DNA from 3 places in the Xenorhabdus sp. XBWT genome. Region 3 is predicted to be linked to each of the others. Evidence: riboswitches for the same ligand, from Rfam matches in the RefSeq annotation. Region 3 holds a riboswitch; each other region holds the start of a gene.
What was found. A riboswitch is a leader RNA that binds a small molecule or an ion and turns the genes downstream of it on or off. The one in region 3 is predicted to bind thiamine pyrophosphate.
Positions count from the first base shown of each region.

Region 1: linked by a shared signal. The riboswitch ahead of thiD (bifunctional hydroxymethylpyrimidine kinase/phosphomethylpyrimidine kinase) and the one ahead of thiC (phosphomethylpyrimidine synthase ThiC) in region 3 are both predicted to bind thiamine pyrophosphate.
Region 2: linked by a shared signal. The riboswitch ahead of thiB (thiamine ABC transporter substrate binding subunit) and the one ahead of thiC (phosphomethylpyrimidine synthase ThiC) in region 3 are both predicted to bind thiamine pyrophosphate.

Region 1 is NZ_CM180990.1:2,617,512-2,628,408, forward strand. It holds gene mdtC (multidrug efflux RND transporter permease subunit MdtC) at 1-256, shown strand, start outside; gene baeS (envelope stress sensor histidine kinase BaeS) at 265-1,653, shown strand; gene baeR (envelope stress response regulator BaeR) at 1,650-2,357, shown strand; gene AC5JQI_RS11375 (MFS transporter) at 2,394-3,542, opposite strand; gene trhP (prephenate-dependent tRNA uridine(34) hydroxylase TrhP) at 3,943-5,301, shown strand; gene fbaB (class I fructose-bisphosphate aldolase) at 5,918-6,967, shown strand; gene thiD (bifunctional hydroxymethylpyrimidine kinase/phosphomethylpyrimidine kinase) at 7,066-7,866, opposite strand; TPP riboswitch at 7,909-8,001, opposite strand; gene cspE (transcription antiterminator/RNA stability regulator CspE) at 8,133-8,342, opposite strand; gene AC5JQI_RS11400 (amino acid permease) at 9,120-10,481, opposite strand; gene mgrB (PhoP/PhoQ regulatory lipoprotein MgrB) at 10,782-10,897, opposite strand, start outside.
Region 2 is NZ_CM180990.1:630,041-640,937, forward strand. It holds gene AC5JQI_RS02760 (ArnT family glycosyltransferase) at 161-1,864, shown strand; gene AC5JQI_RS02765 (SEL1-like repeat protein) at 2,473-3,630, opposite strand; gene AC5JQI_RS02770 (tetratricopeptide repeat protein) at 3,664-5,112, opposite strand; gene thiQ (thiamine ABC transporter ATP-binding protein ThiQ) at 5,297-5,998, opposite strand; gene thiP (thiamine/thiamine pyrophosphate ABC transporter permease ThiP) at 5,991-7,595, opposite strand; gene thiB (thiamine ABC transporter substrate binding subunit) at 7,571-8,584, opposite strand; TPP riboswitch at 8,673-8,777, opposite strand; gene rppH (RNA pyrophosphohydrolase) at 8,894-9,424, shown strand; gene ptsP (phosphoenolpyruvate--protein phosphotransferase) at 9,435-10,897, shown strand, end outside.
Region 3 is NZ_CM180990.1:413,661-424,557, reverse strand. It holds gene nudC (NAD(+) diphosphatase) at 1-770, opposite strand, end outside; gene AC5JQI_RS01815 (HAD family hydrolase) at 1,014-1,685, shown strand; TPP riboswitch at 1,739-1,863, shown strand; gene thiC (phosphomethylpyrimidine synthase ThiC) at 2,012-4,003, shown strand; gene thiE (thiamine phosphate synthase) at 3,987-4,661, shown strand; gene AC5JQI_RS01800 (HesA/MoeB/ThiF family protein) at 4,655-5,479, shown strand; gene thiS (sulfur carrier protein ThiS) at 5,476-5,676, shown strand; gene AC5JQI_RS01790 (thiazole synthase) at 5,704-6,471, shown strand; gene thiH (2-iminoacetate synthase ThiH) at 6,468-7,592, shown strand; gene AC5JQI_RS01780 (DUF1349 domain-containing protein) at 7,751-8,347, opposite strand; gene AC5JQI_RS01775 (MFS transporter) at 8,362-9,471, opposite strand; gene AC5JQI_RS01770 (HAD family hydrolase) at 9,664-10,314, opposite strand; gene AC5JQI_RS01765 (zinc-dependent alcohol dehydrogenase) at 10,339-10,897, opposite strand, start outside.

The DNA of each region.
Region 1 (10,897 bases), 2.1 Mb from region 3:
GGCCTGTTTATTGCGTTTCCGGCCGATAATGATGACGACTCTTTCTGCTTTGTTTGGTGCCTTGCCTTTGGTATTGAGTAATGGGGATGGCGCTGAGTTACGCTTCCCATTGGGTATTACTATTGTCGGAGGATTGGTAATGAGTCAACTTCTCACGCTATATACCACTCCTGTTGTGTATTTATTCTTTGATAGGTTACGTGAAAAAAAGCGCAATCATCGGGCAGCAAAAACTCAACTCACTAAGACATCATGAAATTTATGATGAAAATAGGTATTAGCAGTAAGTTATTTCTGGCAATTTTTGCCACCTGTATGCTGGTATTAGTGACAATGCACTGGGGCATTCGCCTCAGTTTCCAGCACGGTTTTATCGGCTATATAAAACAAAATAGTCAAATGCGGGCAGGAACGCTGGCAGAAGCGCTAACAGAACAATATCAGCAATACGGTACTTGGGATTTTCTGACTCAAAACAATCGAGTCATTTTTCAAATTATTCGTACCATTGAGCAAAATAGCGACAGCCATCAGGGGCCTCAGCCCCGGGGCTGGCGTACCCAATTCTGGGTTGTAGATGCTCAGATGAATCGTCTGGTGGGTCACTCTGGAAATATCCCCGCAGAAAGTTATCGCAAGCCCGTCACTTATCAGGATAAGGTTGTCGGTTGGGTGATTGTCAGCAAATCTGACAAAATTACCAGTCAGGCTGATATCAGTTTTGCCCACCAGCAGCAATTTACAAGTTGGGTTATCGTCTGTTTTTCAACTTTACTGGCACTGATTGCTACTTTTATCCTTTCCCGGAGTCTATTGCGCCCTGTTAAACGGCTGGTAGAAGGAACACATAAACTCGCAGCGGGTGACTTTAGTGTTCGGGTCATTCCATCCAGCAAAGATGAGATCGGTAAATTAGCGTCAGACTTTAATCAGCTTGCAAGTACACTGGAGAAAAATGAACAAATGCGCCGTGACTACATGGCGGATATCTCCCATGAACTACGCACCCCACTTTCTGTTCTGCGTGGTGAGTTAGAAGCCTTGCAGGATGGTGTACGCCATCCGACACAGGAAACCATCTATTCTTTACTCGCGGAAGTCACCATCCTGACAAAATTGGTAAACGATCTACATTTACTGTCCCTTTCCGATAGAGGTTCTCTGTCTTATCGGAAAGAGCCGATAAACATCAATCAATTATTGCAAATCTCCATCGCAAATTATCAGAGCCGTTTTGCTGATAAGCAAATCACATTGTCATTGAGCTTCAAAGAAAATGTGACACTGTTTGCAGATCCCGATCGATTAATACAACTATTCCAAAATTTATTGGAAAATAGCCTATGCTATACCGCTGAGCAGGGAAAAGTGATGATTCAAAGTTATTCAGATCAACAAAAATGGATACTCGATTTGCAGGATAGCGCTCCCGGGCTGACTATTGAGCAATGCCACCATGTTTTTGAGCGTTTTTACCGCTGCGAATCCTCCCGTAATCGTTCAAGCGGCGGTTCGGGACTCGGGTTGGCGATCTGTTACAATATCGTTGAAGCGCATGATGGTACTATCCGCGCGGCCAGAGCGCCTTTAGGTGGTATTCAAATCCACGTAGAATTACCACTGATTAAATCCTCTAAAATTGAAACACCATGAGCACGTATTTCACGCAATATACCGTTCTAATAGTTGAAGATGAACCAAAGTTAGGGCGACTACTGGTCGATTATCTGCAATCAGCTGATTATCAAACCCAATGGCTTAAACGTGGTGATGAAGTTATTGACCATGTTCAAAAAAACCAGCCCGATATTATCTTACTTGACCTAATGCTACCCGGTCTTGATGGATTATCGGTCTGTCGGGAAATTCGTAAATTTTCTGATGTTCCGATTGTGATAATGACTGCCAAAACAGAAGAAATTGATCGGCTGCTCGGTTTGGAAATTGGTGCGGATGATTATATTTGTAAGCCTTATAGCCCACGGGAAATGGTAGCCAGAGTAAAGGCCATTTTGCGGCGTTGCTACCGCCCACAGGATATTATTAGCGAACAAGGGGCTTTGACTATTGATGAAAGCCACTTTCAGGCACGCTATCTTGAACGGGTTCTTGAACTGACACCCGTCGAATTTCGTTTGCTCAAGATAATGTCCAGCCAACCAGGGCGTGTTTTTTCCCGCGATCAGTTGCTGAATAATCTTTATAATGATCACCGTATCGTGAATGACCGAACTATTGATAGCCATATTAAGAACTTACGACGAAAACTAGAACAATTGGATGAGGATAAATCTTTTATCCGATCAATTTATGGACTGGGTTATCGTTGGGAAGCCGAAATATGCCGTTTGATGTGACAATATTCACGCCTTCTTTAGCACGCGGGTTCAGTTTCACCTACGCTCAAGGAAGCCTGAAATAACAGCCAGTACCAGCGCCATAGAAGCTAACAGCCCACCCGCCAAATTAAGGGTGGTATAACCATAATTGGATGCAATAATGACACCTCCCAACCATGCGCCGACGGCATTCCCCAAATTAAAAAAGCCAATATTAACTGAAGAAACAAGATTAGCAGCGCTGACTTCCTGTGCTTTTTCCATCACCAAACGCTGAATGGGAGATACTGTGGCAAAGCCAAATGCAGCCATGAGAAACAGACTCAAACAAGCAATGAACTGACTATCACCATACAACCAAAAAATAAACAAGACGAGGGCTTGTAATCCCAAAGTCCAATACAACAAAGGCATCATTGCCTTATCAGCAAGTCTGCCACCAACAATGTTGCCAACGAAGAACCCTGACCCTAATACCACAAGAAGCCATGTAATTGCACCTTCAGAGAATCCAGCAATATTGACCATCAAAGGGGCGATATAAGTCACCGTGGTAAAAAATGCAGCTGGGCCCAGAATAGTGATTCCCATGGCGAGCAAGACCCGGATATGAGTAAAAGCCAGTAATTCCTTTTTGATACTGGCGGGTTTTTCCTGATTAAACTTAGGTAATAACGTTAAAATACCCAGTAATGAGATAACACCAATAGCCGTAATGATTGCAAAAGTCACACGCCAAGAAACCACCTTCCCTATCCATGTTCCAAGAGGTACTCCGACTAAATTGGCCAGAGTCATGCCACTGAACATAAATGCGATTGCCATTGTTTTTTTATTTTTTGCTACCAGTTCCGAAGCAATAATAGCGCCTATCCCCATAAAAGCCCCATGGGTAAGAGAAGCAACTATACGACCAACAATTGCCAGATAAAATGTCGGGGATAACGTGGTCAGTGCATTTCCGATAATGAACAATACCATTAGCAGAGAAAGCATCTTTTTTCTTTCTATATGCCCTCCCAAGATAATCAAAACAGGCGCGCCAACAAATACTCCAAGCGCATAACTGGTCACCATATATCCTGCGGTTGGTATGGTAATACTAAATTCAGTTGCAATTTCAGGCAGTAAGCCAGCAACAATAAATTCCGTTGTTGCAATTCCAAAAGTTGCTATGGCTAAAACCCAAATGGCTGCTGGCATGATGGAACTCCTAATGAAAAAAATATGGGTCAGATTATTATGAGATTGAAACAACGTGCATTTATTTCTGAATAATACGTCATTGCAATAACACCGTATAGAATCCAATTCCGGCGATTGCAATTAGAACGGATTCAAAAAATAGCAAGCGCATTTTGCAAAATATAAGCACATAATCATCAGGTTATTGGTGTCAGTGCATCTTATGCCAATGAAACCAGTCTGAAAAAGGACATTCAATACAAAAAGAAAACACCTTTCCTCTCCCATCAGGTGACAAGAATATATTTGTGCTAATGCAGGAATAGGCGCTAAAATCCCTGTCCCTTTAACCTTATCCTTAGTAATGATAATAATAGGGTAAGGACTGACTTGAACTCAGACCGAGAACGTTAATATTATGTTTACTCCAGAATTACTTTCTCCTGCCGGCTCCTTGAAAAACATGCGTTACGCGTTCGCCTACGGCGCAGATGCTATTTATGCCGGGCAGCCCCGCTATAGTCTGCGTGTCCGTAACAATGAATTTAACCATGAAACGCTGGCTCAAGGCATTAAAGAAGCACATTCATTGGGCAAACGTTTTTATGTGGTTGTTAATATTGCACCACACAACGCAAAATTAAAAACATTTATCCGTGATTTGAAGCCGGTCGTAGAAATGGAACCAGATGCCCTAATTATGTCCGATCCCGGTCTGATTATGATGGTGCGCGAAGCGTTTCCTGAAATAGATATTCATCTTTCCGTTCAAGCCAATGCGGTTAACTGGGCCACCGTCAAATTCTGGAAGCAAATGGGACTGACTCGCGTCATTCTCTCCCGCGAGCTTTCTCTGGAAGAAATTACAGAAATTCGCCAACAAGTGCCTGATATGGAACTTGAGGTTTTTGTCCACGGCGCACTTTGTATGGCTTATTCTGGTCGCTGTTTGTTATCAGGTTACATCAACAAACGCGATCCCAATCAGGGAACATGCACTAATGCCTGCCGCTGGGAATACAATGTGCAGGAAGGTAAGGAAGATACTGTCGGTAACATTGTACATGTGCACGACCCTATTCCTGTCAAAAATATCGGGCCAACATTAGGTCAGGGTGCACCAACTGACAAAGTATTCATGATCGAAGAAGCCAAACGCCCTGGTGAATATATGTCTGCCTTTGAAGATGAACATGGTACTTACATCATGAACTCCAAGGATTTACGCGCTATTGAGCATGTAGAAAGATTGACAGAAATGGGTGTCCATTCACTGAAAATCGAAGGTCGCACAAAATCTTTCTATTATTGTGCCCGAACTGCTCAGGTATATCGTCGGGCCATTGATGATGCCGTTGCCGGAAAACCTTTCGATCCAACGTTGATGACCACATTAGAAGGTCTGGCACACCGTGGCTATACAGAAGGTTTTCTACGCCGCCATACTCACGATGCGTACCAAACTTATGAATACGGTTATTCTGTGTCAGACACCCAGCAATTTGTCGGGGAATTTACTGGCAACCGCGTCAATGGATTAGCTGAAGTTATCGTGAAAAATAAGTTTCTGGTTGGCGATTCTCTGGAGCTTATGACACCATCGGGCAATATTAACTTTACGTTAAAATCCATGATAAATAAGAAAGGTCAGGTAATAGACATTGCTCCAGGTGACGGACATATCGTTTATCTCCCTTTTCCTGAAAAAATCGAACTGAAATATGCCTTACTTATTCGAAAATTGATAAGTGGCAATACCAGAACACCTCATTCATAAGAATTACAAGTGAAATAATTCGAAATAAGATTTTAAAGAAATTGTTCTGCTTTTTTAGAAACAGATCACATCAATGTTATTTTATTTCTCGTATTATCAGCCCTGAAAAATGAAGAACTAAAAAAGTGTTACTGTAAGACTAGGAACCACCTCCTTGGCTAGCTCAATCTCCCTTGGGCTGGCCTTTTCTTTTATTCGATAAAAAATAAAATATTTAACTTTCAAAAAGTTAAAATCCAACACTGTCCCATAAAAATAAATTAATTTAATGATTACCCTCTCTGCCATTGGCTATTTTTTGATTATTTTTTAGTAACGTTGTTTATTATAATCAAGGGAATCATATCGCAATAAATATCATTAATATTTATTCAGTTTAATGAAGGAAATTTTAAGAAAGCACCTCTCAAATTATTCAGTTATAGAATAGGTTAAGGTTTATTTTTCATTCTATCAGATAAAAATTATTTCACTTTCCCTTGATGCAAAATGGTCAGATTTTAGCAATTATTATATTAACTGAAGCGATCCACTGCTGTTTCCCTTTCTACTTGCCTTGTTATTAATCTGAATATCAACAACAATCAGTAGCGCCTTTTGCAAACTGGAGTTAATCATGACTGATATCGCTAAGTTATTAGGAAAAGACGCAGAGAGTTTATTGCAACACAAATGCAATACCATTCCACAAGAAAATCTCTATCTCCCGGGCACAGATTTCGTCGATCGAGTAATGATTGAAAATAATCGACCTAATACTGTCCTGCGTTCCATGCAAACCTTGCTAAATCATGGTCGTCTGGCCGGAACAGGCTATCTCTCAATTTTGCCGGTAGATCAGGGAGTCGAGCATTCTGCCAGTGCATCTTTTGCCGCCAATCCACTTTATTTTGATCCTAAAAATATTGTTAAATTGGCGATTGAGGCCGGTTGTAACTGTGTTGCTTCAACTTATGGTGTCCTCGCATCTGTTTCTCGCCGTTATGCCCATAAAATCCCGTTTCTGGTAAAGCTTAATCATAACGAGGCATTGACCTATCCAACCCAATATGACCAAACTTTATATGCCAGCGTCGAGCAAGCATTTAACATGGGTGCAGTCGCAGTCGGGGCAACTATTTATTATGGCTCTCCCGAATCACGTCGCCAAATAGAAGAAATTTCAGCTGCTTTCGAACGTGCTCACGAGTTAGGCATGGTTACCGTGTTATGGGCCTATCTACGTAATTCAGCGTTCAAGAAGGATGGCGTTGATTATCATACCAGTGCCGATTTAACGGGTCAGGCGAATCATCTGGCAGCAACAATAGGTGCCGATATCGTTAAACAAAAAATGGCAGAAACCAACGGTGGTTATACAGCCATTGGATTTGGGCATACTGATAAACGTGTCTATAGCAATTTGACTACTGAGCATCCGATTGATCTGGTTCGCTATCAACTGGCTAACTGTTACATGGGGCGTGCTGGATTAATCAACTCTGGTGGTGCTTCCGGAGATAACGATCTGAGTGATTCAGTTCGCACAGCTGTTATCAATAAACGGGCTGGAGGGATGGGATTGATCCTTGGCCGCAAAGCGTTCAAGAAATCAATGAAAGAAGGTGTTGAGTTAATTCACTCCGTTCAAGATGTCTATCTCGATACGAATATTACTATCGCCTAATCAAACTTTTGGTACCCAATGGATTTCAGGAAATAGGTATATTTCACAATGGGGATACTGGTATCCCCATTATTCAATGACAATCCTATCTCTCTAATTCACCACCATTGATGAAAATGATGCACAGGACCAATCCCCTGACCAACGTCAAGAGTATCTGCTTGTGCCAGCGCATTTTGCAAGTATGCTTTTGCAGAAGGTAAAGTTCTTTGCCAATCGGAATAACGTGGGCGTAATGCAGTAAGTGCCGCAGAAAGTGTACAACCGGTACCATGAGTATGTCGGGTATTCACCCTGGGCGCGGTAAAACGCCACTCTCCTTCACGGGTAAAAAGCCAATCCGGGCTTTCTTCATTGTTCAAATGACCGCCTTTCAGTAAAACCGCTTGACATCCCATTGAAAGTAATTCTCTTCCCTGCTGTAGCATCTCCTTTTCTGCCTCCGCAGGATTGCATTTCAGTATGGCTGCTGCTTCGGGCAAATTAGGAGTGATCAAAGAAACGATTGGTAGTAGTTGCTCTATCATTGCCGCAATGGCTTCTGGTAATAGCAAAGGATCACCACTCTTTGCCACCATGACAGTATCCAATACAATATGGGAAACTGGGTAACGGCGTAATGATTCTGCAACTACAGCGATATTGGCCGCATTGGATAACATGCCAATTTTAGCACTGTCTATTTTAACATCTGAAAATACGGATTCTAGCTGGGCAGAAACAAAGAGAGGATCAATATCATAAACCGATTGGACTCCTCTTGTATTTTGGGCAACCAATGCGGTTATGACCGTTGTACCGTAAGCGCCAAGTGCGGAGAAGGTTTTTAAATCAGCTTGAATGCCGGCACCACCGCTAGGATCAGTCCCTGCGATAGTTAGTGAGTTAATTCTCATGATGGTGACTCCTATTCACCAGCAAAAGAAAAGTGGGTATCAAAATAAAAGATACCATGACTTCCCTACGCTGGCATTATCCAGATCAGGTAATACGGGTACTTCTCAGTTCAATCAAGAACGCCCCGAGCCAAAATAAAAATCACTCTATTAGTATCCCAATAGAGTGATATTTGCAATAGATTATCGTCAGATAATGAAACTAAAATAACGATAAATATAAAATATATTTGGTCAGAAGTTAAACGCCAACCAAAATAAATTTATTACTATAAAGTTGTGACGTTTGCGGCAGCAGGGCCTTTAGGACCATCCTGTATTTCAAACTCAACTTGCTGGCCTTCAGATAATGTTTTAAATCCATCTTTCATAATTGCAGAAAAATGTACAAATACATCTTTGCTACCATCAGCTGGAGTAATAAAACCAAAACCTTTGGACTCGTTGAACCACTTCACAGTACCAGTGATTTTTGCCATTTCAAAAATTTCCTTTGAATCACTTAATTCGCCGATTGACATGAAAATAAACAAACTAGTATTCGTTGCTGTTATTTATTAACAGAACTGTACTCCGTTTACCCATGTGTTTTATCACATACTCTTTATATAATCGCAAGCCATTTTTTTCAGGTGCTGGAGCCAACGCACATATTTGAAAATCTTAACATCTATTCTTATTTGAAATTATCCAACAATTTTTAATCAACCTAACCATATGAATATATACAAAAATAAAATTTTAACCCAAAGAAACAACTTTAATTAACCTAATATATAATGCTGTTTTTTGCGCCTATTGCAGAGTAGAACAGAGAGTTATCACGGTCCAGAATCCATTTTTGATAACTATAAAGTTATCACTAATTCTATTCAACTCTTGATTAACATAAAATATAATCATCTTGCATATAACCAGACTACTTTTTTGTTTATCATTTATTAAATATTATTCAATAATAATGTTTTTGTCTTTACGCTATATATGGATAAACGACTTTATAAGATTTATAAAGTCTGAAGTTTGTCATTTGGCCACTCCATATGTTCTACTAATGACACTATTTCTATGAAATAATTCATATCAAGTGGTTTTAATTTATCCTTAATCATATGACAAATCTCTTACTTATGAGTCACTAAGCTATGATAAAACGCATAATACCTTTAGGATTAGGTTAAAAATGGAGGAATACTGATAAGAATAATCAGCCGGGCATAATACCCGGCTGAAAATACGCTGAAATAGATTAAGAATTAAGCAGCCTTTTTCTTTGCTTTGGCTACTAAGTAACCCAGCCATAATACACCAATCCAGAATGGCATTAAAATAACTGAAATACTAATTGATGGCATCATCAGAATAATAACAAGAATGAACGCCAGAAACGCTAAACACAGGTAGTTTCCAAACGGGTACCACAATGCCCGGAATTTTGTCTTAGTGCCTTCCTTATTCTTAGCTGCGCGGAATTTCAGGTGGGCAAGACAAATCATAATCCAGTTAATAACCAGCGTTGTTACCACCAATGCCATCAACAACTCAAACGCTTTACCCGGTATAACATAGTTAATCAGTACACCCATTGATGTTGCCAACGCTGATAACCCAATAGATAAAACAGGTACACTACGTTTATTCACTTTTGTCAGAATGCGAGGCGCGTTGCCTTGTTTAGCCAAACCATAAAGCATCCGACTATTACAATATACGCCGCTGTTATAAACAGATAATGCTGCCGTTAATACAACTATATTCAGGACATTCGCCACCCAAAAGCTATCCAGATCATGGAAAATCAAAACAAATGGGCTACCACCTTCGACTACATTCCCCCAAGGATAAAGTGAAAGCAGAATAGCCAGTGAGCCGATGTAAAACAGTAGGATTCGATAAACGACTTGATTGGTTGCTTTTGGAATATTTTCCTCAGGATTTTCCGCCTCTGCCGCAGTGATCCCTACCGTTTCTAATCCACCAAACGAAAACATGATTACCGCCATCGCCATGATCAAGCCGGAAACCCCATTAGGCATAAAACCGCCCTGCAGCCATAAATTGGTGACACTTGCCTGTGGGCCGCCACTACCGCTGATCAGCAAATAGCTTCCAAAGAAAATCATGCCAATAATCGCAGTAACTTTAATGATAGAGAACCAGAATTCAGTTTCACCGTATAATCGAACATTAATCAAATTAATAAGATTTATCAGCACAAAAAATATTGCTGCGGAAACCCATGTCGGAATTTCCGGCCACCAATATTGGATATAAATGCCTACGGCCGTCAGTTCTGCCATTCCGACCAGAATGAACATTGCCCAATAATTCCAACCTGATAAAAACCCCGCAAAATCGCCCCAGTATTTATAAGCAAAGTGGCTAAATGACCCTGCGACTGGCTCCTCTACGACCATCTCGCCCAATTGGCGCATAATCAAGAATGCAATAAATCCGCCAATTGCATACCCAAGTAGTACTGAAGGCCCTGCCATTTTGATGGTTTGAGCTATACCTAAAAATAACCCTGTACCTACTGCACCACCGAGAGCAATAAGTTGAATATGCCTGTTCTTTAAACCACGCTTAAGCGTGGATTGTTCTTGTTGTCCTGCCATTTAGTCCTCTTTTTGCGGTGCTTAGAATCCGTCTCATTAAAAGCTATTCTATTTGTTTTTTTGAACCTGAGTATTTTTTGAGTCTGAAAAGAGAAAGGAATCACCTCACTCTCCCAATTTTCATAAAATTTGTCGAGCTTAAATTGTCTCAACTATCATGAATTTTAGTTATGTGCTGATTTAACTCGATATTTAGTCTATAATTAGAATCAGATGGATATTAAAACACCATTTACAAAGAATGAATACCATGTATGTATGTTAACACACATACATTCAGGATAATGATTGAGATAGAGATCAAAAAGGTATGTAGCGGGTAATAGAACAAACACCTAATTCAAATTCTCCGTTGCCTCGTTCACAAGGTACATCCAATGCCAACAAATACAAAAACAGACACACTACTATTAGGC
Region 2 (10,897 bases), 220 kb from region 3:
ATTTATACAGTATTTTTTGAAGGGCCGACAGGTAAAAATTGATCATTAAGAAGCACTTTAGCATCGCACCTCAGTATCTTTTGTAATTATTCTTAATTGGCTACTATGATTAATGATTTTTTATGGAGAAATAAATATTAATTTCACTTGGTAAATATTGATGAATAACTCTAATAGACTGAGTCAAACAGATATTAAAGCCTTACTGTTATTTATAGTTTTTATGCTGCTTTATTTGTTACCCGGTATTTATGGACATAATCCGTGGAAACAAGATGAAAATTATAGTTTTGGTATTATTCAAACGATGTCTGAAACCGGAAATTGGTTGGTAACAATCAATGCTGGACAACCTTTTATGGAAAAGCCTCCACTATATTATTGGACGGCAACGACATTTATACATCTATTATCGCCCTGGCTTCCAATGCATGATGCTGCCAGAACTGCTTCTTTATTATTTTCTATAATCAATTTTTCCTTTTTCATTCTTCTTGCCCGTCGTGTATTTGATGTCAAAAACTTTACCGATAGTCGGATATGGATTGCTTTTGCCCTGTATGCCAGTGCGCCCGGACTGGTTCGCCATAGCCACGATATGTTTACTGATATCTCATTGGTAGCGGGAACAGTTATCGGTTTATATGGTTTGCTGGGATTAATTAAAAAGGAAAAAATAGTCTATTCCTGTTTATGGTTGATTATTGGTACAGTGACGACCCTATTATCAAAAGGGATTTTCATTCCAGGACTATTATGGATATGCCTTATTCTGGCTCCTGTTTTTCTTAAATTTTGCAGAACTAAACAATATTGGCTGAATGCTATATCGTCAGGGATTATTGCACTGGTTTTAATCTTACCGTGGCCAGTCATGTTATTTCTTGAATATCCTGATTTATTTAAAGTCTGGTTTTGGGATAACAACATTGGTCGTTTCTTAGGTTTCTCTGTTGAAGATCTTGGCGCCAGAGGTAATTTGACGACTATCCCCGAAGCAGTGCTGTTTTTTGCTCTCCCGTCAGGCATATTGGCTTTGATTTTTATATTAAAAAATCCAATTAACGCTTTGTTAGACGAACATTATTTCCTTTGTACGGCATTTTCTGTATTAGGTGTTGTTTTATTACAAATATCAGCTTCCGGGCGCGCTTTATATTTATTGCCCTTTATTGCACCAATGGCGATTTTAGCCACAGAGATTTTCCTTAAACTACCGGAAAGAATCTATAAATATTTCAGTGTATTTTCTACTACTCTCTGGTCTTTTCTCATCGTATTCTTATGGTTCAGCTATTTCTTATCGCTTTCCAGCGATGATAAACATGGGTTGGAGCCATTAGGCAGATGGTTACCCATGAGCTATCAGATGCACTTTTCAGGATTAATATTTGGCATAGCGTTTTTGATAACCATCGTATGGATGGCTAAGAATAAGTTACTTTCTCAATTTCCTGCCTTACGTGCCGCTCAAAATTGGCTATTGGGCATTACCGTCGTTTGGGGATTGGTATTTACATTATTTGTTGGCTGGATTGATTATGCCAAAAGTTATCAAGATGTATTTATTGACCTAAAGCAGAATATTTCCGGGATATATCAAGAGAATCACTGTATGGCATCATATAACATTGGAGAGTCCGAAGCCCCAATGCTTTATTATTATGCTCATATATTGCTCCAGAAACAGAAAGCATTTGATACTCCTGAAAAATGTGAATGGTTGATGGTTTTATCCGAAGAGGTTGATCCCGCTCCGGAGGGAATGGAATTATTTTGGCATGGTCATAGACCAGATGAAGATCGTGAGAATTTAGTTGTTTATAAGAAAGTGGAGTTAAACGATATAAAATCGAATCAGTAGAGGTAAGTTATTTAACGGGTTGGATGGTGGCTTTTTGTACCACTATCTCGCCTAGTAAGTTTTAAATATTCCGTAACTATGTGATATTACTTCCTGAGTTTATTCATCTTCTGGCCAATACCTTACAAGGGAGAAAATGCAAAGGAGCAATATCTTGGGTAAGTATAAATAGTGATGAATTAATAAGAGATACACATATTCATTTGATACTTGATGGCATCAATATAGAAGAGATAATTAATAAGTATCTTGGATATTAATTTAAATGAAGATGCTAATAATAGTAATAATGAGTTTGTGTTCGTGGATTTAAATAATAATAGATATAAAAATATAAAAAGTACAACTGGAAAAATGGTTGTCCCACGATCCCTCCTTGGATGGGGAATAAATGCCTTATATGGGATAAGTATGCTCTACACCTAGAGACAAAAGAAAGAGAAGATGAAGATAGATATGATGGTCTATCCCGATTATTCCATATCTTTTGATACTCTCAGGATGGTGGAGGGATATTACATAAATTAAAGATAATTGAGTTAATGGTTTTTTAAATAAAGCGTCATTAAGTGACGCTTTATTTAGATTCTGTAAGCTAAATAGAGTTTTTATGAACGATTCAGTTTTTCTTTTAATTCCTGAATTTTTGTTTCTAAATTACTAAGACCTTTATCTGACGCTTTTTGATAGAGTTCAAGTGCTTTTTTATAATCTCCAGGCACTACATGACCAAGTTCATAAATCATTGCCAGATTTCTCTGGGCATAAGCATCGCCTTGATCTGCCGCTTTAATAAACCATATCATAGCTTCGAAACTATCTTTTTTTACACCATTTCCATACCAATAAAGTTGACCAATATTATTTTGTGCGGTGGAATCACCTTGAGCTGCGGCTTTCAAAAACCATTTCATCGCAACGGAACCATCTTTTGGTACACCCAACCCTTTCATATAAAAGAATCCTAAGATATTCTGGCCATCCGGACTCCCTTGTTTGGCTGCTTTTGTACCCCATACGATCGCTTTTTGATAATCTTGCTCTACACCTAACCCTTTGGCATAAAAAAGACTCAGCGTAAACTGCGCCCTTTTATCCCCTTGCTCAGCAGCTTTGGTATACCATTTGGCGGCTTCGGAGTAGTTTTGAGGGACCCTTAATCCCTCACTATAAATATCGCCAAGTCTATTTTGTGAACGGACATATCCCTGCGTAGCGGATTTGGTATACCATTTGATGGATTCACTATAGATTTGCTCTACACCTAATCCATTAAAATACATGTATCCCATATTAGCTTGTGCAGAAGCTTCATTTCTTTTAGCGGCTTTGGGACACCATTTCAATGCTTCTTGATAGTCTCGTGCTACGCCTAATCCTTCTATATAAAAATAACATAAAGATGCTTGTGAATAGACATTTCCTTGAGTAGCGGCCGAGGTATGCCATTTAACGGCTTTTTGAGAATTTTGTTGTACACCTAATCCACTATTATAGAGAGAGGCAAGATAATATTGAGCTTCTGTATTTCCCTGATTTGCGGCTTGTTGATACCACTTGTAGGCTTCTTTGTAGTCTTGCTGTATACCTGATCCTTTTTCGTACAACCTCCCTGTTTTATATTGTGCGGTTGCATTACCTTCTGTCGCTAATTTTAAGCAAACAGAAAATGATTGTTCATTTATTTTGCAGGGATCATTGAGTGTAAATGCAGAAATTAATGGGCTGAAACTGAGAAAAAAGCAAAGTAACAATAGGCGTTTCATATATTTATTCCTTATTTTTATAGGAGTTTTCCATTATTTATTAAGTTTGTTGGTCAGTTCTTTCACTTTTAATTCAACATCAGTTGCACCGTTATCAGCGGCTTTTTGATACCATTCGAGTGCTTTTTCATAATCCTGTGGTACAACTTTTCCTTGCTCATAAATCATGCCCAGATTTCGTTGGGCTAACTCTTCACCCAACTCTGCTGATTTAGTAAACCATTCTATCGCTTTTTTAGAGTCTTTTTTTACACCTTCTCCATTGAGATAATGTGAGCCAATATTATTTGCCGCTGTCGGAGAACCCTGATCAGCCGCTTTCATAAACCATTCGATTGCTTTTGTACTATTTTTGAGTACGCCTAATCCTTCACTATAGATATAGCCAAGATTAGATTGTGCATCCACGTCTCCTTGATTAGCGGCGAGGGTATGCCATTTGATGGCTTCTTTATAATTTTGTTTTACACCTTTTCCAACTTGATAGAAATGTCCCAGCATAGACTGCGCATCAGTATCCCCCTGTTCAGCAGCTTTGGTATACCATTTGGCAGATTCTGTGTAGTTTTCTATCCCATCTGTACCATTATAATAGAAAGCACCGAGTTCAAGTTGTGCATCCACATCTCCTTGGTTAGCGGCGAGGGTATACCATTTGATGGCTTCTTTATTGTCCTGAATGACGCCTAAGCCATTCAAGGAGAAATAGCCCATATTATATTGGGCTGAAGCATAGCCTTGCTCAGCGGCCAAGAGTGTCCATTTGACTGCTTCTTGATTATCTGGTGAAACACCTAAACCCTTTCTATAGAGATTACTAAGATTAAATTGTGAGTACATATCTCCTTGTTCAGCGGCTTTGGTATACCATTTTGCAGCTTCTTGATAATTCTGTGGAACACCCTGCCCTTGATTATAGAGATAACCCAGTTTAGTTTGTGACTCACTATTTCCCTGTTCAGCCGCTAAGGTATACCACTTTACGGCCTCTTTATAATCTTGTGTTACACCTAATCCGAAGTGGTAGAGATAACCAATATAGCTTTGCGCATAAGTATTTCCTTGATTGGCTAATTGGAGATGTTTTTCAGCTTCTGCTGTGTACAATTCATTAAGTTTAGATTGGACGTCGGCATTACCTTGCTCAACTGCTTTTTCATACCATTCGATGGCTTCTTGGTAGTCTTGTTCTACGCCTAACCCTTTCTTATAGAATTCACCAAGACTGGTTTGTCCATTGACATTATTTTGGTTGGCGGCATGGGTATACCATTTGAATGCCTCTTGATAGTTTTGTTCTATACCTAATCCTGTTTCATACAATTTCCCTGTTTTATATTGCGCTTCGGCATTTCCTTGATTGGCTAATTTTAGGCAAGTAGAAAAGGAGGTTTTATCTATCTGGCAGGGATCGTTTGGAGTACATGCAGTTGTCAAAAGACAGAAGCTAAGAAGAAAACAGAGTGGCGTTAATCGTTCCATGTTGTTATTCCCTATTTTTATGGGTGCAATCGGGGGAAAAGAATAACGCCAAACATTAGCAAAAATTATATGGTTTGAAAATTATATATAGATCTCTCAGTACTGTAATCAGCGAAAGTTTTATCTATTTATTATGTCTATCAAATGAGGCGTATTATTGATAGACATCATATGATTTTCTGTTTTAAATATTGGTGATACCCAAAATCACCGCCTCTTTTGCCTCACCACTTACCAACCTCTCAGTCTTCCCATCATAATGAATTTTTCCGTCCACAATCAGCAAAGAACGCGGAGCGATTTTCGCTGCGTCATCAAGATTATGGGACACCATAAGTAAAGTAATTTGGCGTTCACAGCATATTTGATCCAGCAATTCCAGCATCTCATTGCGCAAAGCAGGATCGAGCGCTGAAAATGGTTCATCCAGTAATAAAATCGGTTGATGGCGGACTAAACAACGAGCCAGTGCCGCCCGTTGGCGCTGTCCGCCAGAAAGCTGGGACGGCAGGCGAGGTAAATACGCCTCCAGCGATACCTGAGAGGCAATTTGCTGGAGTGTTTTCTTTTGCTCTGCATTCAATCGCAACCCGGGATGCAATCCTAAACCAATATTTTGCTCAATGGTCAAATGGGAAAACAGGTTATTTTCCTGAAACAGCATGGAAACAGGCCGCTTGGAAGGCGGTGTATTTGTGTGATTTTTGCTATCCATCCAGATATTGCCTTGCTCTGGAAATTGGAAACCCGCAATTAAACTTAACAATGTGCTTTTGCCCGCTCCACTTGGGCCGAGGATCGCAATGCGCTCTCCAGCTTTAATGCCTACATCAAAATGCATAGCAAGATGTTTATAGGTGTAAGTGACATTTTCGAGTTTAATCATGGCGTCGGCCCGGTAAGCGTTCAATTACAGTGAACAAAATAAAACAGAGAAGCAGCAACAGGAATGCGGTCACGGCACCATCCTGATTGCGATAGGCTCCAATTTGTTGATACAGGTAATAAGGCAAAGTACGGAAATCTTCGCTTGCAAATAACGCGACAATACCGAAATCTCCAATTGATAGAACATAGGCAAAAGCCAACGCTTGTGCTAATGGAATTTTCAGCGCCTTGAACTCAATCCAGCGTAGGCGCTGAATACCTTGAATATTGAGTGAACGGCACAGGGGATTGTAGCGTTCTGCCAGATCACGCATCGGATTTTCCAATACTTTCAGGGCATAAGGGACGGCCATCAGCGCGTTGGTCAAAATAACCAATCCATAAGGTGATTGAGGTAATCCAACAGTTGTATTCAGCAGAAGAAAAAAACCCGTGGCAAGAACAATTCCCGGCATGGCAAGGATCAACAAGCCGCTGGTTTCTATCGCTTGTCCCCAACGGGGAAAGTGGCGTAAGCGTAATTCCCGGCTGCTCCATAGCAACATCATGGTCAGTATTACACACAGCAGCCCCGCTCCCAGTGCGATAATGACCGAAGTTGTAAAGGCTTGCCATAAAGCAGGCTGGCGTAAAACATCAAAAATACTGCTGTTTAAACCATCCACAATAACTGCCAGCAAGGGGGGGAGTAGAAGCAACAAGGCCAGACTAATCAGCAGGCCATCAAATAATTTCCGCAACCATGAATCCTGTGGATTGCGCCATTGTTGTTGATGACCATAACCCACTGATAGAGCGCCTTTGAGTTTTTGGCTGATCAGTACCAAGCCAACGCAGCAAAATAGTTGAATCATCGCAAGCAAAGCCGCATGTGCAAGATCGTAGTCATAGCTAAGAGCTTGGTAAATCGCTAGTTCAATAGTTGTTGCCGCAGGGCCTCCCCCTAAAGCGAGAACGGTAGCAAAGCTGGCAAAACACAGCATGAAAATCAGTGCGCCTGTTGGTAAAAGTTGGCGGCGCAGATAAGGCCATTCAATAAAACGAAAATGTTGCCATTCATTCATACCAAGCTGGGCTGAAAGTTGCCGCTGTTCGATTGCGATACTTTCCAGCGATTGCAGCAGCAGGCGTGTTGCCATCGGCATATTGAAGAAAATATGAGCCAGCAAGATCCCTTGTAATCCATAAGGTGTAAAACGATATTCAATACCTAACCATTGGAAAATATTTGCCAACCAGCCTGTTTGACCATAAACGGTAAGGATACCAAACAAAGCGACCAAAACCGGCAGGATCAATGTCATTGCGCATAAGCGCAGAAAGAGAGCCTTACCGGGAAAATGGCGGCGGTAAAGTGATCTTGCAAGGAAAATGGCGGGCGTCACCGATAATACGGCGGATAAAAATGCTTGCCAGAAAGTGAATCGAATGACATGCCAGAGATAACTGTCATTCAAGAATTCCTGCCAATTACTTTCAGGCGCATTGAACCACAGCGCCCCAAATGCAGACAAGGCAACGATAATCAATAAACCGGAGGCAATGACCCCCGGTAATAACCAGCCTGCTATTAGCGGCTTACAGCGCTTTGCCATGTACGTATCCATTTTGTACGGTATTTTGCCACTTCATCTGCGTTGAATTGCAGAGAGTTCTCAGGAACAGGAAGTTGTTTGAAAACGTCAGGCAACGGAATATCAATCACAGGATACATCCATTGAGTTGTTGGAATGACTTGCTGAAATGCTGGAGAAATCATGAAATTCATGAATCTCTGTGCTAATTCAGGTTGCTTACTTGAGGCTAACTGGGCTGCTACTTCAATTTGTAAATAGTGGCCTTCCTTGAAGATAGCCGCTGCATAATTATCTTTTTTCTCTGAAATGATGTGATAACCCGGAGATGTGGTATAGCTCAGTACCATATCGCCCTCACCTTTCAGAAACAGGCCATAGGCTTCACTCCAGCCTTTCGTGACGGTGAGTGTCTTTTTGGCAACTTTTTGCCATTCCTGTGCTGCTTTGTCGCCATAGAGATCTTGCATCCAGAGCAGGAACCCCAAGCCCGGAGTACTGGTGCGAGGGTCTTGGTAAATAATCTTCCAATTCTGGTGGTCATTGATTAATTCATCCATACTTTTGGGTGGATGAGGTAAGGTATTCTTGTTGTAAATAAAGGCGAAATAACCGTAATCATAAGGAATGAACGTATTATTATTCCATGAAATGGGTAATTTCAGTTTTGAAGTATCGATATGGCTTGGTGTGAACAATCCGGTTTGTTGAGCCGCTTGAATCAGATTGTTATCCAATCCCAGAACGATATCCGCTGATGTTTTTTTGCCTTCCATCCGCAAACGGTTCAGTAAGGAGACCCCATCTTCCAGAGCGACGAGTTTCAGTTCACAATTGCACCCTGTTTCAAAAGCTTTTTTAATGGCAGGCCCCGGTCCCCATTCAGAGGCAAATGAGTCATAAGTATAAACTGTCAGCGTAGGCTTTACTTGAGCCGTCTGAGCAAAAACACTGGCAGAAATCGAGAGAGTACTAATGGCAATAAAGCGGGAAAATAATTTCTTAAACACTTTGCTCTCCTATCGTTATTAACAATGGTTATTAGAAGATTGGCAAAGGATCTGAGAAGGAGCTAAATGAAAATTACTTATTTTAATCAATTATTAGCATCCCAAATCCCTACTCCGGTACTAACCGGTTCAGGTCCGACGGGTTTGTTCTCAGCAGCAATATTTTGCAACAACTGCACCCCGTTGAGATGGTCGTATTGTAGAGACTTCGGCCGGGTCTGCAAAGTCCAATCATAGAGGTTTACCGCTTGAGATGAGTGTGAAACAATTAGTTATCTTTTCAAATTCGTTTTATCGAGAGGTAGTCTGGTGATCGATGATGATGGCTACCGCCCGAATGTAGGAATTGTAATTTGTAATCGCCAAGGTCAGGTTCTATGGGCTCGCCGCTATGGACAGCATTCTTGGCAGTTTCCTCAGGGGGGGATAAATCCAGGGGAATCACCAGAGCAAGCAATGTATCGCGAGTTGTTTGAAGAAGTTGGTTTAAATCGCAGAGATGTCCGGGTTCTTGCCTCGACCCGGAGCTGGTTGCGTTACAAATTACCCAAGCGTTTGGTGCGTTGGGATACAAAGCCCGTCTGTATTGGGCAAAAGCAACGTTGGTTTTTATTACAGTTGTTGTGTAATGAAGCTGATATTAATGTGCAGCGCAGTAATACGCCGGAGTTTGATGGCTGGCGTTGGGTTAGTTACTGGTATCCTGTCCGGCAAGTGGTTTCTTTTAAACGGGATGTATATCGCCGCGTGATGAAAGAATTCTCTTCCATTGTGATGCCAATGCAGGAACCTGCTTCACAGCTCTATTCGCCTTATTTATATCGTCGCAGAAGAAATTAGGTAACAGTTTATGCTCATGCGCTTACGAGAAATTGTTGAAAAGGTTGCGATGGCAGCCAATTTATCTGAAGCGCTTGAGCTACTGGTCAATGAAACCTGTCTGGCAATGAATACGGATGTTTGCTCTATCTATCTGGCAGATCATCAACGTCAGTGTTATTACCTGATGGCAACCAGAGGGCTGAGAAAACCAAAAGGGCGTTCGGTCAGTTTAGCTTTCAATGAAGGTGTTGTGGGTGAAGTCGGGCGTTTGTCTGAATTAATTAATCTTTCTGATGTTCGTGACCATCCCAGTTTTAAATATATCCCCCAAGTGAAAGAAGAAAGTCTGCGGGCTTTTTTAGGTGTCCCGATTATTTATCGCCGCCAGTTGCAGGGGATATTGGTTGTTCAGCAACATGAACGGCGCCTGTTTGATGAAAGTGAAGAATCTTTCATGGTAACACTGGCAATGCAGCTTGCTGTTATTCTTGCTCAGGTGCAGACAAAAGGGATATTTGGTCAGTACCGCCAGAGTCGTATTAAAGCACTGGCCATTTCCAATGGCATCGTCATGTCCCAAGGGTGGCAAGACCGTTCACAACCTTTGCTGGAGCAGGTATCTGAGGCATCAACCTTGGATTATCAATCTGAACGTCTGAGATTAATTCGTGCTCTGGAAGAAACAACTGCGGAGTGCCGTCGAATCAGCAAGCGTTTCACCTCTAGCTCGCAGAAAGAAAGTGCTGCCATTTTCGATCTCTATTCTCATTTATTAAATGATCCCCAACTCAAGCAAGATCTGTTTTATTCAGTTGATAATGGTTTTGTCGCTGAATGGGCAGTCAAAACTGTGATTGAAAAATACGCCGGGCAATTTGCCAGCCTGCAAGATCCTTACATGCGGGAGAGGGCATCTGATCTGCGTGCTCTTGGACAACGGGTATTGTTTCATCTGGATGATTCTTTCACTGATGCCACTCAGTGGCCGGAGCATTTTATCCTGGTTGCCGATGAACTCAGTGCCAATTTGTTGGCTGAGATGCCACAGGAACAATTGACCGGAGTGATTGTGCGTGATGGCGCAACGCATTCCCATTCCGCTATTCTGGTTCGTGCGATGGGGCTTCCTGCTATCATGGGGGCAGATATACAACCTGAGTTGTTGCACAATCGGACGCTAATCCTTGATGGTTATCGCGGTGAGATTTTTATTGAGCCAGAGCCGTTGATTGTCCAGGAGTATCAGCAAATAATTGAAGAAGAACAGGTTCTCAGTAAATTAGCTGAATGTGAGCAGCAACAGCAGGCACAGCTTAAAAGCGGAGAACAAGTGCTTGTGCAACTCAACGCAGGGCTTAGTTTAAAATATGAGCAGCAGATAGCGGACAGTATTGATGGCGTTGGACTGTATCGTACAGAGATCCCTTTTATGCTGCATAGTGGTTTTCCATCAGAAGATGAGCAGAAGAACCGTTATCAAGAAATATTGGA
Region 3 (10,897 bases):
GACTGCTGGCGACATAACACAACCGTATCTTCAATTAAACGACGGGAAATCGTATCAGAAGGAGGGATCAAAGGAAGGTTATCGTAGCGATACCAGTCTGCGCTGATAAGTTCAACGGGATCAATTGTAATTTCACCGCTATCATAATCGGCCAAAAATCCTACCATCAATGAGTTCGGGAAAGGCCATGGTTGAGAAGCGACATATCGCAAGTTACGGATTTTAATTCCACTCTCTTCCATCACTTCGCGATGCACCGCTTCTTCCAACGTTTCACCGACTTCCACAAACCCAGCAAGCACAGTATGAATACCATTTCGGCTACGCTGGTGCTGTGCCAACAAAATATGGTCATCACGACGAATGCCAACAATAATACTGGGAGCAATTTGTGGGTAATAACATTCCTGACAGTGATTGCACAAACAGGCCCATTCATGTTGACTATGCTTCATTTCATGACCACAGTAACCACAATAATGATGTGAACGATAAAACTCAGCCAATTGCACAGCACGCCCTACCAATTGAAATAATTTGGTTTCCCGATCAACAAATAAGCGGTGAGAAGACATATCTGAAGCCATTTTATGGCGGATCAGCCACACTGTATCCCCCAACCATTCTCCGATGGGCTGCGCCATGTGGTTCTGCAATGACCATTCGCGGGCAGTCCCTGTTGGTAATTCCCCCTGTGGTAGCCAGACTTGATTCTCAAGACTGACAATCCACCAGCCCTGTTCTGTACCTGTCAATTTTTGCTGTATCATCTATATCTATTCCATCATGAGTTGTACGATTGTCTTCATGGCATTTTGTCCAAATTCAGCATACTCTTTTCATTATCTTCCGTCTGCAATCTGCTCTATTAGCCACCCTAATTAATACTCATTTATACTCTTCGTCTTTCAAGTGTCATCTTTGTTGACTACTCTACAAATTGAAAATTTGCAGGTATACGATCCGAATTAAATAAATAAAAATACATTAAATTAAATTGAGGAATAGCAACCATGTCACAGCGAATTGCCGTATTTGATTTAGATGAAACATTAATTTGCAAAGATTCCGGCCGGTTATGGACACAATATCTATGGGAGAAAAATATCATTACTGATCCCCGTTTTCTTGAGGCAGACCAGAAAATGATAGCTGACTACTGTGCAGGTAAGCTGGATATGCACAAATATCTGGCATTCAGCATGCAGTCACTGCACAAAATCTCCCAAGAACAAGTTGATATCTGGCTAACTGATTTTGTAGAAACAAAAATCAAACCACTCATCTATCCCGCAGCCCAAAAACAACTGGATACTTACCGGCAGCAAGACATTCCCATCATTATTATTTCCGCCACCGTCTCTTTCGTGGTGAAGAAAATTGCGGCTGCATTCGGTGTCCAAACCGTAATGGGGATCGACATGGTAATGGAAGAGGGTTGCTATACCGGTAATGTTCTGGGAACCCTCACTTTCCGCGAAGGAAAAGTCACCCGCTTGCAGCAATGGCTATCAGAACAGAATTTATCTCCGCAGCATATTTCATTCTACACAGACTCTATAAATGATTTACCAATGTGTTTATTTGCTGACGAAGTTTTTACCATCAATGCAGACCCTCGTTTGCAATCGGAAGCCGAAATTCACGGATGGACGCAATTGAACTGGACTTTAGGGTCACACTAAAAGGTTACAGTTAAAGGTTGTAGTTTTTATAATCCCCTTTATACTCTGGGGTGTTTTTCTTGTCGGAGTGCCTAGCGTTCAGCGTATACCACGATGGACACAGGCTGAGACCGTTTATTCGGGATCCGCAGAACCTGATCGGGCTAATACCCGCGAAGGGAACAAGAGTAATCACCTCGCTGATTATTACGTACACCTATGACAGCATCGTGTACAAACCATGTTCAGCTACAAACCATTACTCCCTGCGAGCTCCAGACAAGCAATTTTCTCAACTTAAGCCTGACCAGCAATGAGACAGGTGATAACACAGTCAGGAATTTGCTATGTCTAAGTCCAATAATACCGTTATCTCAAATACCGCTATTCCAAATACCATTATCCCAACAGCTGATATTTCTCCAAAACCCCATCAGGCAAGGCCGCGCAAGGCTCAACGAGATGCCGCACAGACGTTTATCAACACCGTTCAAGGGGTGGCTTTTCCCAATTCAAAACGTATTTATCTTGAAGGCTTACGCCCTGATATCCAAGTTCCGATGCGTGAGATCCAACTTTCCTCTACACTCACCGGCGGCACCAAAGAGAATCCCCAATTTGAGGAAAACGAACCAGTTCCGGTTTATGACACCTCAGGCCCTTATGGCGATCCTACTTCCGTACTGGATATACAAACGGGATTGCACAAAATCCGCCAATCGTGGATCGACGAACGCAATGATATTGAACCCGTTTCCACTCTTAGCTCCGACTTTACCCAACAACGCCTCGCAGACGCAGGGCTTGATCACCTGCGTTTTCGCCATCGCCCGCATCCGCTGAAAGCCAAGCAAGGAAAGCGCGTCACCCAATTGCACTATGCGCGCCAAGGCATCATCACACCAGAAATGGAATTTATCGCACTGCGCGAAAATATGGGGCGTGAACGCATTCACAGTGAAGTGCTCCGCCAACAACATCCGGGACAAAATTTCGGCGCCAATTTACCGGAAAACATCACACCAGAATTTGTTCGTCAGGAAGTGGCGGCTGGTCGCGCGATTATCCCCGCCAATATTAACCACCCGGAATCCGAGCCAATGATTATCGGCCGCAATTTCCTGGTTAAAGTAAATGCCAACATCGGTAACTCCTCCGTGACTTCGTCCATCGAAGAAGAGGTGGAAAAACTGATTTGGTCTACCCGCTGGGGCGCAGATACCGTGATGGATCTCTCCACCGGACGCTATATCCACGAAACCCGCGAATGGATACTGCGCAACAGTCCGGTTCCTATTGGCACTGTCCCGATTTATCAGGCACTGGAAAAAGTTAACGGAATAGCGGAAAACCTGACATGGGAAATGTTCCGCGACACTTTATTGGAGCAAGCCGAGCAAGGAGTTGATTATTTCACCATTCATGCCGGGGTATTGCTGCGCTATGTTCCAATGACTGCCAAACGGCTGACAGGCATTGTTTCCCGTGGTGGTTCCATCATGGCGAAATGGTGTCTTTCCCATCATCAGGAAAACTTCCTCTATACCCACTTTCGGGAAATCTGTGAACTCTGCGCCGCCTATGACGTTTCCCTTTCTTTGGGGGATGGACTGCGCCCTGGTTCAATTCAAGATGCCAACGACGAAGCACAATTTTCAGAACTGCATACGCTCGGCGAGCTGACCAAAATCGCATGGGAATACGATGTTCAAGTCATGATCGAAGGACCAGGGCATATCCCGATGCAGTTAATCCGCCGTAATATGATGGAAGAGCTGGAGCATTGCCACGAAGCGCCATTCTATACCTTAGGGCCACTGACAACCGATATCGCCCCCGGTTATGACCATTTCACTTCCGGCATCGGGGCTGCCATGATCGGTTGGTTTGGCTGTGCCATGCTGTGTTACGTCACCCCCAAAGAACATCTCGGCTTACCCAATAAAGAAGATGTGAAGCAGGGGTTGATCACTTACAAAATCGCGGCCCATGCCGCTGATCTTGCTAAAGGCCATCCCGGTGCTCAAATCCGTGACAATGCCATGTCAAAAGCACGTTTTGAATTCCGCTGGGAAGATCAATTCAATCTGGCACTTGACCCTGATACCGCCCGCGCCTATCACGATGAAACCCTGCCGCAAGAATCCGGCAAAGTCGCCCATTTCTGTTCTATGTGCGGGCCAAAATTCTGCTCCATGAAAATTACGCAAGATGTACGCGATTATGCAGCAAAACTAGAACAGGAAGCAGGAATGGAACATATGTCGGAAGAATTTCGCACCCGTGGCAGTGAACTTTATCACAGCGCAGAGGAGGTACCCCATGAAAAGTCAGCCTGACACATCAACACATCTATCAGCTCCTTTTGCTCCGACAGCACAACGCTTGGGGCTTTATCCTGTCGTGGATTCCCTGATATGGATTGAGCGCTTACTGAAAGCAGGCGTCAGAACCCTGCAACTGCGTATCAAGGATCAACCAGAAAAGCAGGTAGAGAAAGATATTCAAACTGCCATAATACTTGGCCGCCACTACAACGCCCGTTTGTTCATTAACGATTACTGGCGCTTAGCTATTAAACACCAAGCCTATGGCGTTCATTTGGGACAAGAAGATCTGGATATCGCTGATCTCAATGCCATCCGGCAAGCGGGATTGCGTCTGGGTATTTCCACCCATGGCCAACAGGAACTGGCGCGGGCAAAAGCCCTGCGTCCTTCTTATATTGCACTGGGGCATATTTTCCCTACCACCACGAAAGAGATGCTTTCATCACCACAGGGACTTGACACACTCAAACATCAAGTGGAAATAACACCGGAATATCCTACCGTTGCCATTGGCGGCATCTCACTGGAACGCGTACCGGATGTTGTTGCAACCGGTGTCGGTGGCGTGGCACTGGTCAGTGCCATTACAAAAGCGAAAGACTGGCGGCAGGTAACAGCCAGTTTACTTCATTTAGTTGAAGGTCAGGATCGGGGGCTTTTATGTTAAACGATCAAGAATTTATGCGTTACAGTCGCCAATTATTACTGGAAGACATTGGCCCTGAAGGTCAGGAAAAACTAAAAATCAGCAAGGTACTGATTGTTGGCCTCGGTGGATTAGGCTCACCTGCGGCACTCTATCTCGCAGCAGCGGGAGTCGGAACTCTTTATCTTGCGGATGATGACCAATTGCATATCTCCAATCTGCAACGCCAGATCCTCTATCGCACAGGTGATATTCCCGCAAATAAAGCAAAGTTGGCAGTAAAACAACTGACAGGCCTGAACCCACTGATCACAGTAACAGAACTGACCAAAAGGCAAGATAATGAATCTTTGTTGAACGCAGTCAGGAAAGCAGATTTAGTACTGGATTGTTGCGACAACATGGCAACCCGCCATGCCATCAATACCGCTTGCGTTGCAGAAAACAAACCACTTATCAGCGGCAGTGCCATCGGTTTCAGCGGGCAACTGTTGGTTCTCTCCCCTCCTTATCAGTACGGCTGCTATACCTGCCTTTATCCCGATCAGGAAGAACCGCAACGCAATTGTCGGACAGCCGGAGTATTAGGTCCCATCGTTGGTGTGATCGGCGCATTGCAAGCATTAGAAGCCATCAAGATGCTGGCTGGCCTTCCCTCTCCCTTAAACGGAAAACTCCGGTTATTTGATGGCAAACAACAGAGCTGGAGTACGTTACAGCTTACCCGGTCATCACAGTGCCCGATTTGCCGAGCGGTTGCCCAACAAGCCACTATCGCAAAAAATGAGCCTGAAAACGCGAATAGCGGCAAAAATGAAACAGGAAAAGAAGTCGCATGAATATTATCGTCAACGATCAACCGATCACACTCAGTGCGCCCGTCACAATCAGACAGTTGCTTGAACATATACAACGCACTCAATCAGGTATCGCCTTAGCCATCAACCAGGCCATTATCCCGCGTTCAGAATGGCATACCCATCAGGTTAATGACGGGGACAGTATCCTGCTGTTTCAGGCCATTGCCGGTGGTTAATGTAGCGAATATTGTTGGAGGCTAATTATGTTAAAGATTGCTGATTCTCACTTTCACTCCCGCCTGTTTACCGGAACCGGCAAATTCTCGAATGCAGGATTAATGATCGAATCAATCCGCGCTTCTGGCAGTCAATTAGTAACAATGGCGATGAAACGAATCGATCTTCATGGCAATGAAGATGGCATTCTCGCGCCGCTGCAACAGTTGGGTGTTAAGCTGCTCCCCAATACTTCTGGCGCAAAAACCGCAGAAGAGGCGATATTCGCCGCTCATCTTGCGCGGGAAGCATTGGGAACCAACTGGGTAAAACTGGAGATCCATCCCGATGTCAAATACCTGCTGCCCGATCCGATTGAAACGCTGAAAGCGGCTGAACAATTAGTGAAAGAAGGGTTTATCGTCCTGCCTTATTGTGGTGCGGATCCCGTCCTGTGCCGTCGGCTGGAAGAGGTTGGCTGTGCGGCTGTCATGCCATTGGGGGCACCTATCGGCTCAAATAAGGGCTTGCTGACCCGCGACTTTCTGCAAATCATCATTGAACAGGCTAACGTTCCCGTCGTTGTTGATGCAGGGATCGGGGCGCCGAGCCATGCGCTGGCCGCCATCGAAATGGGCGCGGATGCGGTGCTGGTCAATACCGCGATTGCGGTTGCCCGCAATCCGGTAAAAATGGCATTGGCGTTCAAAACCGCCATTGAAGCCGGCGAACTGTCACATCAGGCGGGCGTAGCAAGCCAGAAATCTCACGCTGAAGCTTCCAGCCCGCTGACTGATTTTCTGGGGGCATTATGAAATCCGCCACTTTTCGCCAGCGCTGGGAACAATTGGATTGGGATGACATCACCCTGAGCATCAACAGTAAAACATCACAGAATGTTGAACGCGCACTAAATAGCGACCGTCTGACTCTGGATGATTTTATGTCACTGCTTTCCCCTGCTGCTCTGCCGTATCTTGAGCCGCTCGCCCAGCGTGCGCAGCAACTCACCCGCCAGCGTTTTGGTAATACCGTGGGATTTTTTATCCCACTCTACCTTTCCAACCTGTGTGCCAACGACTGTACCTATTGTGGTTTCTCCATGAGTAATCACATTAAACGCAAGACGCTGGATGAACAGGAAATTGAGGCGGAATGCTTGGCACTGAAGAAACTGGGATTTGAGCACATCTTGCTGGTAACAGGAGAGCATCAAAACAAAGTTGGCATGAATTATTTTCGCCGCTATCTTCCCTTGATACATCGCCATTTCAGTTCAGTCTCAATGGAAGTCCAACCATTGGCACAAGAAGAGTACGCCGAACTGAAAACTCTGGGGCTAGTTGGCGTGATGGTCTACCAAGAAACTTATCACCAACCCAGCTATCAGTTGCACCATTTAAAAGGCAAAAAACAGGATTTCCACTGGCGGCTGGAAACACCAGAACGCCTTGGACGGGCAGGTATCGACAAGATTGGATTGGGTGCTTTGATCGGGTTATCCCACAATTGGAAAACCGATTGCTATATGGTAGCGGAGCATCTGCTTTTCCTGCAAAAACAATTCTGGAAAAGTCGTTACTCCATCTCCTTCCCACGGCTACGCCCCTGTGCAGGCGGCATTGAACCAGCTTCCATCATGAATGAAGCCGAATTGGTGCAATTGATTTGCGCATTTCGCCTGCTGGCACCAGATGTAGAACTTTCACTTTCCACCCGCGAGTCACCTTTCTTCCGCGATCACGTTGTGCCACTCGCGATCAATAACATCAGTGCAGGTTCCAAAACCCAACCGGGCGGCTATGCCGATGGGCATCACGAGCTGGAACAATTCGCTCCCCACGACAATCGTCCCGTTTTTCAGATCGCTGAAACCTTAGCCAGATCCGGTTTACAACCCGTCTGGAAAGATTGGGATAATTATTTGGGTCGGTAATTATCTTAAAGAATCGTTCTTTGAGGTGCTGCAACCACAGCACCTTATCTTTTAATGCACCAAAATAAGATCATAATTGGATAAAAAACCATTAGTACGTCATAACACACTAATAGAAGAGTTGAATCAAACCTTCTCCTGGATATTTAGTGAAGCCACTAACTCAAATCATGCAGGTGTTTTTTCATTGATGGCGTCAACCTGAAATCAGAAAATTTCACCTGTAATCCTTCACGCTCCGGCGAGCAACACATTGCGCCAACAAAAATGCGCCGATTACTCACCTTAAAAGGAGACAATCTCAGTAACGGCCATGTCACACCATCAGTGGAATACTGTAACCGGATAGCATCCTCTCCATAAGTAAGCCGCAGCCAAAACTTATCGGGATTACCCGGAAAAATTCCCATCGCCCAGTCTGAGCCTCCATTTGTCAGCACACTACCAATGGTTGCCTGCCCGTCAGAATGTTCGATTCCGGCTTTCAGCCAATGTTGCTCATCCACCAGCAACATAATGCCAGCCTGATCGTATAACTGCTCAAACTGGCCTTCAATGCAAAACTGAACGGTAAAACCGTCTTCAAGCTCAAAATCATCAATATAGCCACCAAATACATGACCACTGTGACGCTGAAAACCATACCATGTATCACGCCAGAAATCGGTTTTATGATCCGTCGTGACATGAAGTTCATCTTCCTGATGCCACCATGAAGCAGGTTCATTCAACCACTGACATTCCTGCAAATTCATCAATATTTATCCTGTTATTTTTTGGTGGGATTAATCAAACCATATCCCGCTAATAATGAAAGAGACAGCAAAGCAATACAGCCAAAAGCGCCATGTAGCGTTATTTGATGGGCTAAACCTCCGATAATTGCCGGGCCAAGCAGTATCCCCGAATATCCCATTGTCGAAACGGCAGAAACTGCTAACGCATCATGCATTACTTTTTGCTGCCCGGATGCGGTGAAAAACATCGGTGCCAAGTTAGACAATCCTGCACCTATCATCAGGAAAGAAATTCCCAGCTGAACCATACCAGTAGCCAGATAGATAAGAACAAAACCGGATGTTGCTAAAATTGCGCTGCCCAAAAATACACGCCGGTATCCAAAAGCCGCAATAATTCTATCGCCCAACAATCGGCCACATGTCATCGTAATGGCGAAGAGTGTGTAGCCAAAACCAGCCTGATGGAGACTCATGTCATGCACGCTACTTAGCAAGATCCCGCTCCAATCCAGCATGGAACCTTCCATTAAATAAACGACAAAACAGAGAGAGCCAATCAGAATAACAGTACCCCGGGGTAAGGCAAAAAATGGCGTTTCCTCCGTTTCAGCGTGATCCAGTAACCCATTCCACGTCGGCAGCAACAACAGGATAATGAATAACGCCACAGCAACGGTGACCTGAAATGGAGGAATGCCCATAAACAACAATAAGCTGACAAGACCTGCACCGGCAATCCCCCCCAAGCTGAACAACGCATGGAAACCCGACATAACCGGTTGATGCACCTGTTTCTCAATATTAACCGCATGAATATTGATCACTACATCGGTCGCCCCAATTCCTGCTCCGAATAAAAATAAGGTACAAGCGAGTGTCAATGGTGTAGAGAACACACTAAGCCCCGGTAATATTAAAATTGCTAGCAAGGCAAAGACGGTAAAAACCTTCCGGCAACCAAAACGAGTCGCCAGCATTCCTGCAATCGGCATCATAATGAAAGAGCCGATACCAAATATCAATATCAGCAACCCCATTGAGCCATCACTCAACCCCAATCGTTCCTTTACCAGCGGGATCAGTGGTGCCCAACTCGCAATGCTGAATCCTGCAATAAAAAACGAGAGCCGCGTTGCCATGATCGGCTGCTTTATCGAAGAGGCTAAATATTCTTCAGACAACTTAATTCCTCCAAATTATATTCTTTTAAAGCTATTCTTTTTTAAAATCATGCCCTCCCCTAAATTTATCGAAGGGCATCAAAAAAGACATCCAATGTTTATCATCAAAGCATCACATTAACTTGGGACTAATACCTTCAAGCAATACTTTCAAACAATACCTTCAAACTGGGGAATATCCGCTAACTTCACAATAATGCCGGTAGCCTGCTCATATTGCTCTGTCAGAGACAAAGCGTGAGGCCAGGCATATATCCACGGAATACCAGCCTGTTTTGCCGCCGCAATCCCCAAATCAGTATCTTCAATCACTAATGTTTGATGAACATCCATCTCTTTCAGCTTCAGCATAGCCAAATAGGGATCAGGAAAAGGTTTGGTTCTTTCTACATCATCACCCGAAATCAAGGCGGGCAGTTCATGCAGATCCAGCAGAGCAAGATTGGTTAAACACACATCACGCGGTGCCGTGGAAACAAATCCAAAATTAGTACCATTTTGTTGCAGGGCAGCAATCAGATTAGTAATTCCCGGACGCAGATAATGCCCTGACAATTTTACTTTATAACGCGAAATAATTTTTTGGGTAATGTCTTGTTGCATTGATGATGGACATCCAACCTTATCCAAAGTTTCCGCCAGACTGAGCCCTATCAATTGCTGTGGTTGAATATCCGCTATTTGGTCTGGTGCTTGTTCGCCTAATGCATCAGACAGTACATCAAGTAATACGTCAAAGTGCAGTTGTTCACTATCAACAATAACGCCGTCGATATCAAAAATGACATTCCATTTATCCATCAAAAATAGCCTTCAAAAAATTCATTATTTTAAGTCGGATATGCGTATCAATACCTTGCAGTTTGGGGTACTGAGCGGTATTTGAGTTTTTGCCGAGATATCACAGCCAACTGTGAGGAAAGCTTGTTGATAATCTTTGAAATCAAATACATGGCTAATCAAGCGTCCTACGGGAATGATACCATCACGGATCATGGCATAAGCGCGTTCAAAGCTGTTGTTCAAAGAATCAATGGAGCCGATGACAGAGAGGCTTTTATCGGCAATTTTCATAATATCTAAACTGGAATGTTTATCTTTCAGGGCTACATTCAGTAACTTTCCACCGGGAGCCAGATGGTCAAAAATATACTCGGTCAATTGCCCTGTCGTATCGACGCATAAATCAAGCAACATTGTCTTATCGCCATACTCCTGAATCAGCCCTTCATCAAAATCGGAATATAACTGACATTCCGGCGGCAAATTATTTTTGGCAAACTGCCTCCGGCTCTCATTTTTCTCAACCATAAATGCCTTGACGCCCCGCTCATGCAATGCCCAGATATACAGCATTCCCATAGGGCCGGCACCCGCTACTGCC